DNA from 3 places in the Dyadobacter sandarakinus genome. Region 3 is predicted to be linked to each of the others. Evidence: riboswitches for the same ligand, from Rfam matches in the RefSeq annotation. Region 3 holds a riboswitch; each other region holds the start of a gene.

Region 1 (5,896 bases), 2.9 Mb from region 3:
CAGCTGACAGATTGGAGTCGTGCTTATTGCCAATTTCCAGGGTGAAACTTTTCTGTGCCGGATTTGGGTAAACTGCTGTTTTTTTGACGTCAATATGAGATGACAGTACAGGAATTTCAGAACCGATGCGCGCAGTTAAGGCATACGGGGCATTGGTGTAGATCACCAGCTGCGGGCGATACCTGCCCTCTTTGCTTTCAAATGTAAGTTTCTGGTTTGTGCTCCTGATGTCCCTGAGCATAAAAGTGGCCACTTTGTCACCTGCCTGCTCGGCGCGCACGAATCCGGTTACATCCGTTTCATAATAGTTGTTGGAGTCGTAGCTCGAACTGATGTTGGTTGAGCCGATCGGCTGGCTTGTTTGGGCCGGCGCATTGTTCCAGGTGATGCCGTTTTCTGTCCAGCTATCATTCTGAAGCCCAAAAACGGAGAGTGTGACGTAATCCGATTTCTGATACTCCACATTTCCACCATACATGCCGAGCTTGGCCAGCGTAATATCCGGAAAGTCACCCAAACCGAATTTAAGATAGCTGTTTCTTAATACATCGTTACCAACGCCGGTTTTGACGATCAAACCCGGGTCGCTGCCAAAATTGGTATTTGCAAACTTCCCGTCGTTGACATAGGCGTCGGCGAGCAGCGGCAACTCTATTCTGGCCAGCCGCTCTACCAGGATGACCTCGATGGCGGCGATCCTGGGCATATCCGCAGCCCCGGAAAGGAAGTTGATGTTGATCACGTTATCCGTAACAGTCACCGGAGTGGTTTCCTGAATGGCCCGCATGGGACCGCCTGCCCGGGCAAAAATGTCATAATTGGTAAGCCTGCGCTGGCCCTCGATATCGACATGAAACCGGCGCTTTCCTACACCTGCCGGGCCTCTTCCCGCTACGCCGAACCAGGTTTCGGCAAAATGCAGCACTACCCGGTAATTACCGTTCCGGACAGGAATTCTGTAATCAAAGTAAGGCGAGCAGCGGCCGGTGCGGTAGAGCTCATCGTCACTGGTTTCGGCAATATCACCCTCCGGAACGGTACTGACGCGAATGGAGCCGTCGTAGTAGTTATCCGCAATGAAGCTGCGGCCGTCGGCTGTATTAAGATCTGGTCCGGCTGCATTGATCCGTATCGTTTCTATATCGGATCTTTCGGACACTGTCACGGTCATCGCCTGTTCATCGGAAAGTACCGGCGGCCCACTGGTGACACCTTTAATGTTAAAAGTGTATGTTCCGGCCATGTTCGGCGTCCACTCGAACAAGCCTGTTGAGGGGTTGATCATCGCGCCTGCAGGGCTGTCGGTGAGGGAGTAAGTAACGGTTTGGCCAGGTCCTGCATTTCCTGAAATTTCGAGGCTGATGGGTTGATCCACTAACAGTGACCTATCTGCTACATTTTCCAGGCGAAACCGGGTGGTGGCTTCCCGGGCATGTAATGTTACCTGCAGGATCGCCCGCTCGTAGCCGGGAGCGGATGCCGTGACCAGGGTTTCCGAGGTTGCATTCCAGACAATGCCAGATGCTGAAAGCCCGAATTGCAGAGGGCCCGTACCAGGATCAGGGACCACCAGCCAGTTGGATCCTTCACGTACGCCCAGGCTGACGACCGGTGCACCGGCATTGCCCGTAAGGGTTACTGTTTGTGGCGGAGGCAGCGGATTGTTGCGCGTAGCTTCAAAAGTCAGGGTTTGATTAGAAAACATCAGTTTTCTGTCTGATCCCTCCGGCGTTAATTTGACAAGCCAAAAATCCTGGGCACCGTTATTGTCCTGGGTTTTGTCTCCTGAGGCTATCCCCGTATCTGTATCGCCTGCAACAAGATAGCCTCCATCGGGTGTTTGTAACACGCAGCTCAGATAGTCACTAACGGAGGTTCCCAAGGTTTTGTCCCATATTTTTGTGCCGTCAGAAGTAACTTTTACCACCCAGTAGTCACTAAGACCTTTTTTGGGCTGTGTTTTATCCACGCCGGCTCCGGACTCTGAATAACCTGCCAGAATATATCCTCCGTCGGCCGCCTGCGTTACTGATTTCAGGTATTCTGCTTCATAGCCGCCGATCGTTTTGTCCCACTGAAATGTTCCGTCTGATGTAACCTTCACAATCCAGTAATCGTAGCTGCCCCTCCTGCTATTTTCGGATTTTTCTCCTGATTTCAGGGAAGAGGAAGTACCTCCCAGCAGGTAACCGCCGTCGGCTGTTACCGTTACTGCAGTACATTCGTCTATGTTACTGCCACCATAGGCTTTGTCCCATTGTTTGGTGCCGTCTGATGAAAGTTTAACAAGCCAGTAATCCGCATTTCCCCTCCTTTCCGCAGACTTGCTCGTGCTGACGGGCGAGCTGGACGTACCAGCCAGGATATATCCTCCATCCGCAGTTTGCTTCACAGAGGCAACCCGTTCCTGCAAAGATCCACCGATAGCTTTGTCCCACTCTTTGGTACCGTCAGCTGTAATTTTGACCACCCAGAAATCCGTCAGGCCTTTGGATCGTTGCGACTTGTCGCCGCTGTTGCTGGAATTGGAATTCCCTGCCAGTATATACCCGCCATCACTGGTTTGCGCCATGGATTTCAAATCGTCAGTTACCGTCCCTCCAATGGTTTTATCCCACTGTTTGGTGCCGTCCGCAGCTAGTTTTACAATCCAGTAGTCTTTCCTTTTGTTGCCATCTGACGCCTGATCGTTCCAGGCATCCTGGGATTTCTCTCCGCTTACATTAGACCACGACGTACCCCCTGCGAGGTAGCCTCCATCCGAAGTGGTGATGATCGTGGTTAACTGATCCTGACTATCTCCCCCAAGCGTTCTGTCCCATTGCTTGCTACCGTCTGCGCCGATTTTCACGATCCAGTAATCACCGAAAGTGTAGGGAGTCTGGGCGGCAGGTCCACGGTTTGGCTGACTTTTTTCACCCGAAATGCCCGAATTGGAGTTGCCAGCCAGTATATACCCGCCATCCGGAGTGGCAATCATGGTAGCCAGACGCTCAGCCATATTACCTCCGTACTTCTTATCCCATTCAATACCGGGCTGCGCAAAGAGCAGGGTGGCGGGGCTCAGGAATAACAGGATGCAAACAAGTGCAAGTCTTTGAATGGATTGTAAAGGGTGGTGGATAAAGGTTGTTCTCATTTCTATGATCATTTTTTACCATTAGACGGAACAACATCCTACATACTGGCCACGTGGGAGATATTTACAATAAAAAGGCGTCATCTTCCGATACGAGCACCTGTATGTCTTTCCTTATAAAGTTGTTACGGGTTAATTTCCAGGTACCTACCAGACTCTTTATGATGCATCTGACATGCGAGAGAAATCACTTTAAGCTTTTCAAATTGTAAATGGATCTATTGAACAATGGTTTGGGATTTGATTTTCATCAATAAGTTCGGCTTCCCGACGCGCTCCCCCCGGCTTTTTTTGAAAATCCGCTTTTTCATCTAGCTTTGCCACAACTTTAGGGGTGTCCCGATGTGCGGACTGAGATCATACCCTTTGAACCTGATGCAGCTAGTACTGCCGAAGGGAAAAGCAGGAGTTACCGTGTTCCGTAGCTTCCTTCCATCTTTTCTTCATAGGTCCATTCCTAAGGTTTTTCATTTAAAACTGTATATGGAATGGAAATCAAACTAAACGGTCAGGCAACTCAAATCGACGCTACGTGTTCCGTGGGTCAACTCATTTCCGAATTCTATGAGAGTTCCGGCAAGGGCATTGCAGTTGCCGTCAATCAATTCGTCGTCCCAAAATCCGACTGGCCCCATCGCAGGCTTTCCCCTAACGATCACATCACCATCATCACCGCCACCCAAGGCGGCTAGATCGAAATCGGAAGCAAAATCATTTGTAAAATGGACTTAATCGTGATCACACATCCGGAAATGCTGCCGGATGAAGCAGATATCATCAACCGCCTCTTCGCACTGGGGCTACCGCGCCTGCATGTGCGAAAACCGGAAGTATCCGAAGCGGATATGAAGGCATTGATCCAAAGTATAGCGAAGACGTACCGGGGCCGCATGGTACTGCATCAGCATCACCAGCTTGCGGCGGTATTCGACATCGGTGGCATTCATTTCACGGAACATAACAGACTGATGCAGACAGCTGATGATCTGAACGAATGGAAAAAACATGGGTTTACATTAAGCACGTCCATCCACGATCCGGATGCGCTTCAAAGTCTTTCCCACAGCTTTGACTATGTATTTCTGGGACCTGTGTTTGACAGTATTTCAAAACCTGGTTACAAGTCCCGAATTCCGGATGAGTTTTATTTGAATAAATACAATTACACCGGAAAGGTATTTGCCCTGGGCGGCATTGATGTTCACAACATCCAAACGATCGCCCAGATGGGCATGGATGGTGCCGCGGTACTCGGCAGCATCTGGCAAAAGCCGGAAAATGCGGTGAATCAATTCAGGCTTCTCGCCTCATTGCCTGATTTTTCGGCAATGAAATCGGAAGTGAAAATTGAAAATGACACCTCCAAGAATGCCGACAAACGTAGCGCTGGACATTCCGATCAGCAATTTCATACCCCGGTGATCGGCCGGCTACAGTTTATTTCGCAGGAAACGGAAGAGATGTCGCACCTGGATAGCATCCGGCTGGCCCTGGAAGCGGGTTGCCGGTGGATTCAGCTACGTATAAAGGGTCGTACCGAAGAGGAAATCCTTGCCATGGCCCGGGAAGCCATACAATTGTGCGACCGGTTCGGCGCCCGGCTGATCATCAATGATCATCCCCGCGTCGCCCGCACTGTGCAGGCTTATGGACTGCATCTGGGTCTTACCGACATGCCGATCCCGGAAGCACGGTCACTGGTTAGCAGAAAAATGATCATCGGCGGCACGGCCAATACCTGGGAAGACATTCAGTCACGCATCGCCGAAGGTGCTGATTACATTGGTCTGGGACCATTTCGTTTTACCAGAACCAAACAAAACCTGAGCCCGATCCTGGGCACAGATGGATATGCAAGACTCATGCAGCAAATGACCGAAAATCGCTTTCAAACGCCCATTATCGCTATCGGCGGTGTTACGCCGGAAGATATTGATGTGCTTCGGCAGACTGGCATTTACGGCGTAGCGCTGTCTTCCGCATTGATCGGTGCCGCCGACCCGAAAGCCACCGTTTCACAAATTCAACAAGCCCTATGCTAACCATCGCAGACAAAACTTTTCAATCCCGGCTGTTTACCGGCACGGGCAAATTCAGCTCAGCCCAGGTTATGGAGCAGGCATTGCTGGCCTCCGGCTCCGAACTGGTTACCGTTGCCCTGCGGCGCGTCAATGTACGCGACCGGTCCGACGATATATTAAGCCACCTGGATCACAGCCAATTTCATCTTTTACCCAATACTTCCGGCGTAAGAAATGCAAAAGAGGCCATTTTTGCCGCTCAGCTGGCGCGGGAAGCTTTGGAAACCAACTGGCTGAAACTGGAAATTCACCCGGATCCGAAATATCTGCTCCCGGACCCGATTGAAACCCTCCTTGCAACCGAGGAACTGGCTAAGCTGGGTTTTGTCATCTTACCCTACATCCACGCCGATCCCGTACTCTGCAAAAGGCTTGAAGATGCCGGCGCTTCGGCCGTGATGCCGCTAGGCTCGCCGATCGGGAGTAACAAGGGACTGAAAACCATTGATTTCCTCGAAATCATCATCGGGCAGAGCAAAGTTCCGGTTATCGTGGATGCCGGGATCGGTGCCCCTTCGGACGCTGCAAAGGCGATGGAGATCGGGGCGGATGCCGTGCTCGTGAATACGGCCATTGCCGTGGCAGGCGATCCGGTGGCTATGGCCGGGGCTTTCAAAATGGCAGTACAGGCCGGACGCATGGCTTATGAAGCAAAATTAGGAATAACCGGCGCGGC
Region 2 (5,896 bases), 1.7 Mb from region 3:
GTGTCCTGCAATCGCCTAGGCACATTTTTACATGTTCGTTCACGCCACCTTCCGCAGTTACACCCGAAAGCAGGAGGTCCACGGTTGCATTGCCCGCCCAGAAGCATTGTACACCCTGCGGGCACCGACTGTCCTGAACGTCAAAAAATGTAAGTGTAGCTTTGGGGACATCATTGAGGAGAACCGACTGTTTGTACATAATCTCCTCATCCTTCCTGTCCACCGTCGTGTTTTTGCATGATGTACAAACAAGCATCAATGCAGCTAAGACGTAGTTTTTCATACCGGTCAAGTTTTTGGCTTTTTTATCATGACAGTCCTGCTTTTACGAAGGTTGGAACGTACTGCGGCATTTCATTCCGGTACGGTTGCCTTGCGCTGACTGCTAGATAATTAACGTAAAAACTGTACCTTTTCCTACGTCGGATGCAACATTCAGCTGACCATTATGCTGCTGCAGAATCTGCCTCGAAAGACTGAGCCCGATGCCTGAGCCTGTTTTTTTGGTAGTGTAAAAGGGGATGAAAATATTTTCCATAGCTTCCGGCTCAATGCCATCGCCATTGTCGGCCACCTCAATCATAACAACATTATCTACCTGGTAGGCCGACAGACTGATGGTACGGTTGGTTTGGGTGGAAAATGCCTCCGACGCATTCTTGATAAGATTAATCAATACCTGCTGAATCTGGCTCGCGTCGGCCTTTACGGTCAGGTCCTCGGGCTTTACCGACAGCTTCCAGAGCACACCCGACCGGGTCAGGTCTGTCTGAAGCAACTGGATCACTTCCTGCAGTAACTCTTCCACACTGATACTGGCAAATACCGGTTTAGGCAGGGTGGTAAAATCCCGGTAGGCATTCACAAACTGCATCATGCCCTTACTACGCTTTTCGAGCGTCGAAAGTGCTTCCTTTAGGTCATTTACGGCTTCCTGATCATTGGTCGAGCGTTCAATGTCTTCGTTCACAATCAGGCGCATGGTGCCTACCAGCGATACAATGGGTGTCATGGAATTCATGATCTCATGCCGCAGCACCCGGGTCAGGTTTTGCCACGACTCGATTTCCTGCTGCTGAAGTTCGGTCTGTATGTTTTGTAAAACAACAATACGTACCCAGGTTCCCCTCAGCTGGATGGCTGCTCCCTGCAGGGCCAGTGGCTGGTCGGATGGGGTACGGTAAAGCTCCCGCACGCCGCTGTCGAGGGTTGAGAGCAGCTCGTACAGCCGCGGGTGGCGGTCGCGGAGCTCGTTGAGGTGGTGCAGCCGGTAAATGCCCAGCATCCGCAATGCCGCATTGTTGATCAGGTTAACCTGCCCGGTACTGTCAAATGTGATCAGGCCCGTACCGATATGTTGCACAATGGTATTCAGGTATTGCAGATTGGCCTCTTTTTCGGCCCGCGCCTGTCTGAAAGCATGCAGTACTTCGTTAAACTGCTGGTTCAGTTCCTTGAACGTCCGCCCCATCTTGTTGTCTGCCCGGAAATTGATCGTAAAATCCGAGTAGCGGACAGATTCCAGGAAGTACGTCAGTTTCCGGTTTACATTGGTCACATACTGGTACAGAAGCGAAGCCTGGGCAAAAATGAAAATCGTCCCGATGACATACACCAGCGTACTATTGGTATGGACCGAAGCCAGCCACGCAAGTCCGATCACACTAAGTACGATCAGGGTGATCCTGATCATAATCATGATACTGAAATGCCGTAATCCGATCATGGGATAGTGTAGGTGGACGAAGGCAGGTTAGGATTCCAGGACATTTTGCGGTACTCCGGACATTTCGCTTAATACGAATTTTTCCAGTGACCTTATTTTATAATGCGCCATATTGAACTTGGCATCTTCAAAAACTTCCCTGGCCGGAACCGAGATCGTGATCATGCCTGCCGCATGTGCCGACCGCAGCCCGGCATGCGAATCTTCAAACGCAATGCATTCAGCGGGTAGTACGCCCAGCTTGGCAGCAGTGGTGAGGTATACGGCCGGATGCGGCTTGGTAAACTCTTCCAGCTCGCCCGAGTGCCATACATCGAAGTACTGAAGAATGTCTAGTCTTTCCAGCACGTCCTCGATCAGTTCCATATGCGATGCCGACGCTACGCCCAGTTTAAGTCCCGTGGCTTTCAGGTCTTTGATCAGCGCAATGGCACCCGGCATGGGTTCGGCATTTTCAAGAATTTTGCGGTGCGCAATGGTCAGGATTTCTGCTTCCAGTTCCTCGAAAGTGGGTGTATTCCAGGGTTGCAGCTGGTGGCAGAAGTCAAGAAATAGTTTAACCGAGAGTCCTGTGGTTTGGAGTTTCAATGCATCGGTAAGCTCAAAGTTTACCTTGCGCATCACTTCGCGGGCAGCCTCTGTCCAGAAATGTTCTGAATCAATCAGCAACCCATCCATATCAAATATTGCAGCTTTGATCATTTCAAAAATTTAAAAAAGAAAATAAGTACCGGTTGATGCAAGTGTTTTTCATAAACAACCAAAACTACTACATTCGCAGCTAAGAATGGCTTTAGGGGTGTCCAAAAGGACTGAGATTCATACCCTTCGAACCTGAAACAGCTGGCACTGTCGTAGGAAAAAGCAATCAGAGGTACTTGGGTGCCTGTAATTTCTTTATGCGGAAATCACCGCACAACCTGCCTGTCTCGGGTTCCGTTCTTTTTCTTTTTGCAAAACATCAGAAAAATGGAAATCAATATCAGGGAAAATCTCGTGCTGCTCCGTGAAAATGTGCCTCTCGTGCATAATATCACAAATTATGTGGTTATGAACTTCACTGCAAATGCATTGCTGGCGCTGGGTGCATCGCCGGTGATGGCGCATGCGGTGGAAGAAGTGGAGGAAATGGTGAGCATTGCCGGCGCGCTCGTGGTCAACATTGGTACACTGTCTGCATCCTGGGCAGAAGGCATGAAGCTGGCCATGAGCCGTGCGGCTGCCCTCGGCAAGCCCATTGTCCTGGATCCGGTAGGAGCGGGTGCCACTTCGTACCGCAATCAGGTACTGACACAGCTCCTGGAAACCGCCCCGCCCGCCATTATCCGGGGCAATGCCTCTGAGATCATGGCACTGGCCGGTGCAAACATCACTACCAAAGGAGTGGACAGTACCGCCTCCTCCGACCAGAGCCTGGATGCCGCGCTGGCATTGAACCGCCGCTTCGGATCGGTTGTCAGTGTGAGCGGGGTTACCGACCTGATTGTTGGGAATGGAAAGGTGTATTACATCTCAAATGGTGTGCCGCTGATGACACGTATTACCGGAATGGGGTGCTCAGCTTCGGCAATTGCCGGCGCCTATGCTGCGGTATGTAGCGACCCGCTGGCGGCAGCCGTATCTGCGGCAGCGACCATGGGCGTATGCGGCGAGCTCGCCTATCGTCATGCCCAGCTCCCGGGGTCTTTCCAGGTTGCATTCCTGGATGCACTGGCCGTATCGCCGGACCACCTTGCTGAACTTACCCGTATCAGCGTTTCACCGGATCGTTCTGCTGATGTCCGCTAGCACACTTCCTCTGGATCTGTACCTTGTCACCGACGAGGCCGCCTGCCTTGGTCGTGATCTGTTTTGGATTGTGGAAGAGGCTGTAAAAGGAGGCGTATCCCTGGTACAGCTTCGAGAAAAAAACCTGGACACCCGGGATTTTATTGATAAAGCCTCCAAAATGAAAGAGCTGCTGGCTCCATACAATGTTCCGCTCATCATTAACGACCGTGTGGACGTTGCGCTGGCAGCCGGCGCCGATGGTGTTCACGTCGGGCAAAGCGACATGCATTATCACCAGCTCCGCCAGGTACTTCCGGGCCAAAGCATCGTGGGTATTTCTGCGGAGAATATGGCAAATGTTGAGGAGGCAAATGATTGGGAAATCAGCTACCTGGCCATCAGCCCTCTTTTTGATACACCTACTAAACCGGATACCGGGACCGCCTGGGGCATGGCCGGGTTGCAGCAGGCAGCGAAAGTGAGCCGTCACCCGCTGGTGGTCATCGGAGGCATTAACACCGAAAACGTGACGCAGGCTATACAACATGGTGCAAGCGGCATAGCGGTGGTATCGGCCATTTGCAGCGCGGCTTTCCCCGGGTATGCCGCGGAGCAGCTTCGGAAGGCTGTTATTTCAGGTAAAAAAAACAGGCTCTGATAAAAGGACCTTATTCCCATTTCCACCATGATTAAACGATATCCTACTGTACTTACCATAGCCGGCTCTGACAGCGGCGGGGGAGCGGGCATTCAGGCTGACCTCAAAACCGTGGCTGCACTGGGAGCTTATGGTACGTCAGCCATCACGGCGCTCACTGCCCAGAACACTACCGGCGTCCGCGCCATTCATGCGGTGCCACCCGAATTTTTACGTCAGCAGCTGGAAGCTGTATTTGAAGATTTTACCATTGACGCAGTCAAAATCGGGATGGTCAATACGGCCGAAACAGCGCAGGTAATCGCGGGTGCACTGGCAGATTACCAGCCTCGCTTTGTTGTTTTCGATCCCGTCATGGTGTCTACAAGCGGCAGCAGGCTGATCCGGGAGGATGCAGTGGATGCATTGTGGCAGGAGCTGCTTACCCGCGCCGACCTCATTACGCCCAATATTGACGAGGCAGAAATCCTGGTTTCTGAAAAAATAACCGATTTGAAAAGCATGCAGCATGCGGCCGGTATCCTGCTTGAAAAAGGCTGCAAGGCAGTGCTACTCAAAGGCGGGCACCTTGCAGGACCGGTGATCCGGGATGTACTGGCCCTCCAAAATACCGGCAGCCTGGTACTGGAAAGCGACTATATCCGCAGCCCGAATGTACACGGAACAGGCTGCACACTATCTTCTGCCATCGCCACGTATGTGGCCCTCGGGCATTCCCTTACTGACGCCGTGGTACTAGCACATCAGTATGTTGCGGGAGCGATCGGCCACGGCAGGGATGTTATTACCGGCCACGGTCCCGGTCCTTTAAATCATTCTTTTTCACCTTTGCCAATGCAGGTTATTTCATGAGCTTCACAACATATCTCTGGGAAGAAGCACTTCCCATTTACAGGCAGATCAGCCAGCATCCGTTTAATCAGGAGCTGAAAACCGGAACTTTGCCCGTAGAAAAGTTTAAATTCTACATTGCGCAGGATTCCCTTTACCTGGCCGACTTCGCGCGGGCGCTGGCCGCAGCAGGGTCCAGGGCCGGAAACAGCCATGATGCGCTGGATTTTTTTCAGTTTGCACAAAATGCAATCCTGGTAGAGCGTGCTCTGCATCTGAGCTATTTTAAAAACTATGAGATTGACAATGCCGGCACCAAAGGTCCCGGATGCTTTGCCTATACCAGCTACCTGCTCAGTGTCAGTGCATTCGAATCTTTCGAAGTTGCTGTGGCTGCGTTGCTGCCTTGTTTCTGGATTTACAAGAAAGTAGGTGATGACATGTATGCCAGTCAATCTTCCGGTAATCCTTACCAAAGCTGGATTGATGCCTATGGCGGTGAGGAATTCGGACATTCGGTCCGGAAAGCACTTGATATCTGCGACCGCCTGGCTGAGCAGGCAAGTGCAGGTACCTGCACAAAAATGCGCGAAGCATACCTGACCGCTTCCCGGCTGGAATACATCTTCTGGGACGATGCTTATCACCTTCGGACCTGGCCATGCTGAGGAGGCTTTCGACGGCCGAAAGCCGATAGCTGACCGCCGAAGTTCCCCCTCACTCGCTCCGCAATGCCCTGACGGGGTTCCTCAATGCTGCCTTAATACTCTGGAAGCTAATGGTCAGCAATGCGATCAGGATGGAGATGGCAGCTGCGGAAACGAAAAACCACCACTTGATTTCGGTATGGTAGGCAAAATCCTGCAACCACTTGCTCATGGCGTAAAACGCGATGGGGGAGGCAATGAGGA
Region 3 (5,896 bases):
CTATTAAAATTTGTAATATGCAATCTGTAAAAATAGCAAAAATGGTGAGAGAACAGTTGGAAGCTGTTTCACCCACCATCTTATAAATGCGCGGACTACTGTTTTTTACCGGTCAAAAAACATATTGCTTCCGCCGGCCTTTTTCTCGATTGTCGACTCAATTTCTTCGCCCTTTTCAGACAAAATCCGTGTGTGATGCGCCATGCGGGTCACATGCGTACCCGTAATCTCGAAAAGTGCTTCGCCAAGCAGCGGGTCTTTGGGGCTGCCGTATGGATAAAGGATAATACCTTCGCCTATCGTGGTATTGGGAACAAAGCCCGTCGCATAGTCTGATTGCTTCAGGCTGTTCAGCGACTTGGATACGATCGGCTGCATACCCCACTTTATCTTGCCGTCAGAATCGGTAATGGTCACCGACCCGACGTTTTTGCCAACCGTTTTTTCACCTATAATTGTCACATCCATAAAGGGCTTCAGTCCGTTGATCAGCAGCTCGCTGGCCGAGGCTGTGCGGGATGAAGTGAGTACAATCAGCTTTTGAAGGCTGCTGCTGATGTTCTGACTTTTGGAAACAAACTTGTCGTAAAAGTAGGAGTCACCGTATTTTTTACGATTGGTCTCAGTCACCTGCGGGTTGTACTCTTTGTAATAAAAAACATCATTGGTAGTCCCTTTTGTGATGAGGCTGGCCAGGTTTATAGCCGAACTTACGTAGCCGCCGGGATTATAGCGCAGGTCCAATACCAGTGCATTTACCTGGGCTGCCTTGAATTTTGCAAAAATATCATCCAGCTTCTGGTCATACTCCTTGCCGGATGATCCATTGGGTGACGGAATAAACTGGTGATATACCACGTACCCAATTTTGTGAGCGTCGTAGGTATAGGTAGTATCAAAAAAGACAGGGTTTTCCTGCAAAACAACCGGTGCAACCTTCCTTTTTACCGTTGTCTCTTTCAGCACGTCGTCCACATCGAATTTGGAGATCGTGTAGGAAAGTGCGCCGCCTGCATTGAGCAGCTGGCGGTAATTGTCGCCTGTCAGCTTTGTACCGCCCACACTGCTGAAAATATCACCCCGCCGGAATCCCGCGTCAGATGCAGACGAGCCGGGAGCAACATACAATACCACCCCAATCACATTGGTGGAGCCGCTGGGATAGTAAAACAGCTTGTATTGCATTCCGGTTGTTTTGGTTTCACCGCTGAGTGAGGCTTTTAGCTCGTCGGCGCTCTCCTGGATCCACGAAAACCGGTCGCCATCGGGCCGCGTACCGGCATCGTAGCGATACAGCAGCGATTCAAAAAAGTCTTCGGGCGATTGCGTCAGGTCCGGATTGGCTGTGATATGGTCGTTCCAGTAATACCAGTACTTCATCTGGTCATAAATCCACTGGTTGGTCTCCGTGCTTGTGGCCGGCTCTACGTTCTTTTCCTTGCAGGCTGCACAAAGCAATGCAAGCAGGAAAAATGGAAGTAAAATTTTATTTCTCATCGACTTGCGTTTGTTTCCAGAAACACTTCCTCAATAATATCACAGGCCTGGTTCATCTGCTGTTCATTGATAACCAGAGGAGGTGCAAAGCGGATCTTGTTGCCGTGGGTAGGCTTGCAGAGCAACCCTTTTTCCATCATTTTGTAACAAAGATCCATTGCTGTGGTACTTTCCTCGGTATCATTGATAACGATAGCATTCAACAGGCCTTTTCCTCTAACGACCTCTATCAGAGAACATTGTTTTTGAAGATCAGAAATCCTCTGCCTGAACAACGCTCCCATCGCCTCTGCATTTCCAGCCAGGTTTTCACGCTGTACTACTTCCAGTGCGGCAATGGTCACGGCACAGGCCAGGGGGTTGCCGCCATAGGTAGAGCCGTGCTCTCCGGGCGCGATTGTGAGCATAACTTCGTTGTCCGCGAATGCAGCAGACACAGGCATCGTACCGCCCGAGAGGGCTTTTCCCAAAACCAGGATATCAGGTTTCACACCTTCCCAGTCACATGCCAGCCGCATGCCCGTGCGGCCAATGCCGGTCTGGACCTCATCGGCTATAAAAAGCACATTGTATTGGCTGCAAAGTTCGCGCACGCCCCTCAGGTAGCCCGCCCTCGGTACTACCACCCCGGCCTCGCCCTGGATAGGTTCCACCATGAAGCCGGCAATATCAGGATCATTTTTGAGCAGATTTTCCAATGCATCCAGGTTGTCGTAGGGAATGATTTCGTAGCCCGGCAGAAACGGACCGTAATCATCGGTACTGGACGGATCCGTGGAAGAAGAAATGGCTGCCAGCGTCCGGCCCCAGAAATTACCTGCGGCGTACACGGTTTTGGCTTTACCCGGCGCAATGCCTTTGACTTTGTATGCCCATTTGCGGGTCAGCTTCAATGCGGTCTCACCGCCTTCCACGCCCGAATTCATCATAAGTACCTTATCGTAGCCGAAATATTCGCACAGCATTTTTTCACATTCACCCAGCCGGTCATTGTAAAATGCACGGGAAGTGAGGGTGAGCTTTTGCGCCTGGCTGATCATGGCATTGACGATATGCGGATGACAATGCCCCTGGCTCACCGCACTGTATGCCGAAAGAAAATCCAGATATTGCTTGCCCTCCACATCCCAGACATACACACCCGCACCGCGTTCCAGCACTACGGGCATCGGTTTGTAATTATGTGCACCGTAGCGGTATTCGAGGTCGATCGCCTGTGCAGCTGCGCTGGTGAGCGTGTCGGAGAAGGTTGTCATGAGATAGTCAGGTTATACAGGATTTTCACTTCGTGTTTATGTAAAAATAGCGAAAAGAACTAGCTTTGCCCCATAATCTCAAAGGGGTGCCCTACCTGACGGGCTGAGATCATACCCATAAACCTGATCCGGGTAATGCCGGCGTAGGGAGAGAAGCCGGTTTTCAGGCTGTTTCTTGTTTTTATTTTTTGTATCCAAGATAGGTGGCCCCTGCCTGTTGTAACAACTTTATCGCAATGCGAACCGTTACTACCTATCTGCTGACATTCATTTTCAGCATTCTTTCCTTGTCCACTTTCGCCCAGCGCATGCTGAAAGGCCGCATTACCGATGCGGAAGACGGCAAGCCGCTGCCTGGCGCCACCATCAAAGCCGGCGATATCCGCGGCACACAATCCGATCAGCAGGGGAATTTTACATTAAGGAATATTCCTGACGCGATCCATGCGGTGGAGGTTTCTTACGTCGGCTTTCAGACTGCGGCTGTCACCCTTTCCGAAAATGATTTTCTGGATGTAAAACTGGTACGCAGTACTTATCAGGCCGACGAAGTAGTCATTAATGCGACGCGCGTCACGGACAAAAGTGCGATGGCTTATACCAATGTAAGCGCCGCCGCAATCGACAAGCAGAACCTTGGTCAGGATTTGCCGGTATTGCTCAACTTTACACCTTCACTCGTCAGTACCAGCGATGCCGGGGCGGGCGTGGGTTACTCGGGCATCCGCATCCGGGGCTCGGATGCAACGCGCATTAACGTTACCGTCAATGGAATCCCGTATAATGATGCCGAAAGCCAGGGTGTTTTCTGGGTCAACATGCCGGACTTTGCATCTTCCGTGAGCAGCATTCAGATTCAGCGCGGGGTAGGTACCTCCACCAATGGTGCAGGATCGTTCGGAGCAACGGTCAACATCAATACCAATGCATTGCGCAAGGAAGCATATGCCGAGCTCAACAACGCATACGGCTCTTTTAACACATTCAAAAATACGCTGAAAGTAGGCTCAGGATTGATCCGGGACAAGTTTACCTTCGATGCCAGGCTATCGCGCGTTTCGTCTGACGGCTTCGTGGACCGGGCTTCGTCGGAGCTGCATTCCTACTATTTGTCGGGCGGTTATTTTGGTAAAAAAAGCTTTGTGCGTGTCAATGTGTTTTCAGGAAAAGAGCGCACCTACCAGTCGTGGAATGGGGTGCCCGAGGCTAAGCTCCGGGGTGACAGGGAGGGTATCCTGAGCTACATTGACCGGAACGGACTGGATGAAGAAGATGCCCGGAACCTGCTTAATTCGGGAAACAGGACCTATAATTCATACACCTACAAAAACGAGGTCGATAATTACAGGCAGGATCATTACCAGCTCGTGTCGTCTCATAACCTTAGTCAGCAATGGACTTTTAACCTCAACGGATTTCTGGTCCGGGGACTGGGTTACTATGAACAATACCGCAAGGACGACGCCTATGCAAACTACAACCTGCCCGATGTAATCACCGGCACTGATACGCTCACCAGTACCGATCTGGTCCGCAGGCGCTGGCTCGACAACTACTTTTATGGAACTACCTTTTCATTTGATTATAATAGTTTTAAAAAGCTGACGGCAAGCATTGGCGGTGGCTGGAACAAGTACGACGGCGATCATTACGGACAGATTACCTGGGCACGCAATGCCGGGAACACCGAAAATGAGCACCGGTACTATTACAGTCAGGGGATCAAAAAGGACTTTAACATTTATGGAAAGCTGTACTACCAGTTTACAGATAAGCTGAATGCATTTGCAGACCTGCAATTCAGGACAGTAAGTCACGCCATTCACGGTACGGATAATGTTCAGATACAGCTGGCGGTGGATCAGTCGTATAATTTTGTCAATCCGAAAGCCGGGATTAATTACCAGCTGGCCGATCAGAGCTCGGTCTATGCATCGTACAGCGTCGGCAACCGGGAGCCGAACCGGGATGACTTTACAGCAGCCACAGCATTACTTTTTCCCAAAAAGGAAAATCTGCAGAACGTGGAGGCCGGCTTCCGGACGCAGCAGGGAAAATGGGCTTTTTCTGCGAATTACTACCTGATGCGCTACAAAAACCAGCTTGTACTCACCGGCCAGATCAATGATGTCGGCAACTCCATCCGGGTGAATGTCCCGAAAAGTTACCGGACCGGCATTGAACTTGAAGGAGCCGTAGCGCTGGGCACTTATCTGAAATGGAATGTCAATGCGACTTTCAGCAGCAATAAAATCGACAACTTTACGGAGTATGTCGTCAACTATGACACAGGCGGCTATAACACAATCAGTCACGGCAAATCCGATATCTCCTTTTCACCCAATGCGATTGCGGGCAGCCAGCTCATTTATTCCCTCCGGAAAAACCTGGAAATTGCTTTGCTGACCAAGTATGTCAGTAAACAATACCTGGACAATACCACAACCGAAACGCGGAAACTGGATGCTTACGTAACCAATGATGTGCGTCTTTCGTGGACGATCAAACCGGCCTGGGCAAATGAAATTGGCTTTAATCTGCTGGTTAATAATATTTTTAACGAGCAATATGAATCCAACGGATATACCTACGGCTACCTGGCCGGCGGTGCCCTGACACAGGAAAACTTCTACTTTCCGCAGGCAGGCACCAACTTTCTGGTTGGGGTGAATTTTAGGTTTTGAGTTTATCTTCCTGTTACCTTTGCCGCATGGATTTGAAAAATGACCTTTTACTCCGTGCGGCACGGGGGGAAAATACAGAACGCACACCGGTTTGGATGATGCGGCAGGCAGGACGGATTCTGGCGGAGTACCGCGCAGTGCGCGAGAAAGCCGGAAGCTTTATCGCACTCGCTACTACCCCTGAGCTGGCTGCCGAAGTGACTATCCAGCCGGTAGACCTGCTGGGTGTCGATGCAGCGATCATCTTTTCAGATATTCTTGTCGTACCGGAGGCGATGGGACTGCCCTATGAGATGGTGGAGCAGCGCGGACCTGTTTTCCCTGCTACCGTGCATACTTCGGCCGACCTGCAGAAACTTCATGTTGCAGAACCTGAAACAGACCTGAAATATGTACTTGATGCCATTAAAATCACCAAGCAGGCACTTGCCGGCCGTGTGCCTCTGATTGGTTTTGCGG

Evidence for each region. Region 3 has a riboswitch for thiamine pyrophosphate ahead of HWI92_RS20935 (TonB-dependent receptor). Riboswitches for the same ligand answer to the same signal wherever they lie in the genome.
Region 1: it holds a riboswitch for thiamine pyrophosphate, as region 3 does, so the genes downstream of both, thiS (sulfur carrier protein ThiS) here and HWI92_RS20935 (TonB-dependent receptor) in region 3, are expected to answer to the same signal.
Region 2: it holds a riboswitch for thiamine pyrophosphate, as region 3 does, so the genes downstream of both, thiM (hydroxyethylthiazole kinase) here and HWI92_RS20935 (TonB-dependent receptor) in region 3, are expected to answer to the same signal.

Annotation. Positions count from the first base shown of each region.
Region 1 covers NZ_CP056775.1:1,922,518-1,928,413, forward strand. Annotated here, with positions in the region: gene HWI92_RS07585 (CBM96 family carbohydrate-binding protein) at 1-3,139, opposite strand, end outside; TPP riboswitch at 3,460-3,555, shown strand; gene thiS (sulfur carrier protein ThiS) at 3,628-3,831, shown strand; gene HWI92_RS07595 (thiamine phosphate synthase) at 3,862-5,181, shown strand; gene HWI92_RS07600 (thiazole synthase) at 5,175-5,896, shown strand, end outside.
Region 2 covers NZ_CP056775.1:3,410,916-3,416,811, reverse strand. Annotated here, with positions in the region: gene HWI92_RS13760 (hypothetical protein) at 1-283, opposite strand, end outside; gene HWI92_RS13755 (sensor histidine kinase) at 386-1,699, opposite strand; gene hxpB (hexitol phosphatase HxpB) at 1,754-2,428, opposite strand; TPP riboswitch at 2,512-2,604, shown strand; gene thiM (hydroxyethylthiazole kinase) at 2,696-3,514, shown strand; gene thiE (thiamine phosphate synthase) at 3,504-4,154, shown strand; gene thiD (bifunctional hydroxymethylpyrimidine kinase/phosphomethylpyrimidine kinase) at 4,182-5,006, shown strand; gene tenA (thiaminase II) at 5,003-5,653, shown strand; gene HWI92_RS13725 (ABC transporter permease) at 5,703-5,896, opposite strand, start outside.
Region 3 covers NZ_CP056775.1:5,075,282-5,081,177, reverse strand. Annotated here, with positions in the region: gene HWI92_RS20945 (S41 family peptidase) at 106-1,497, opposite strand; gene rocD (ornithine--oxo-acid transaminase) at 1,494-2,753, opposite strand; TPP riboswitch at 2,826-2,920, shown strand; gene HWI92_RS20935 (TonB-dependent receptor) at 2,990-5,437, shown strand; gene hemE (uroporphyrinogen decarboxylase) at 5,464-5,896, shown strand, end outside.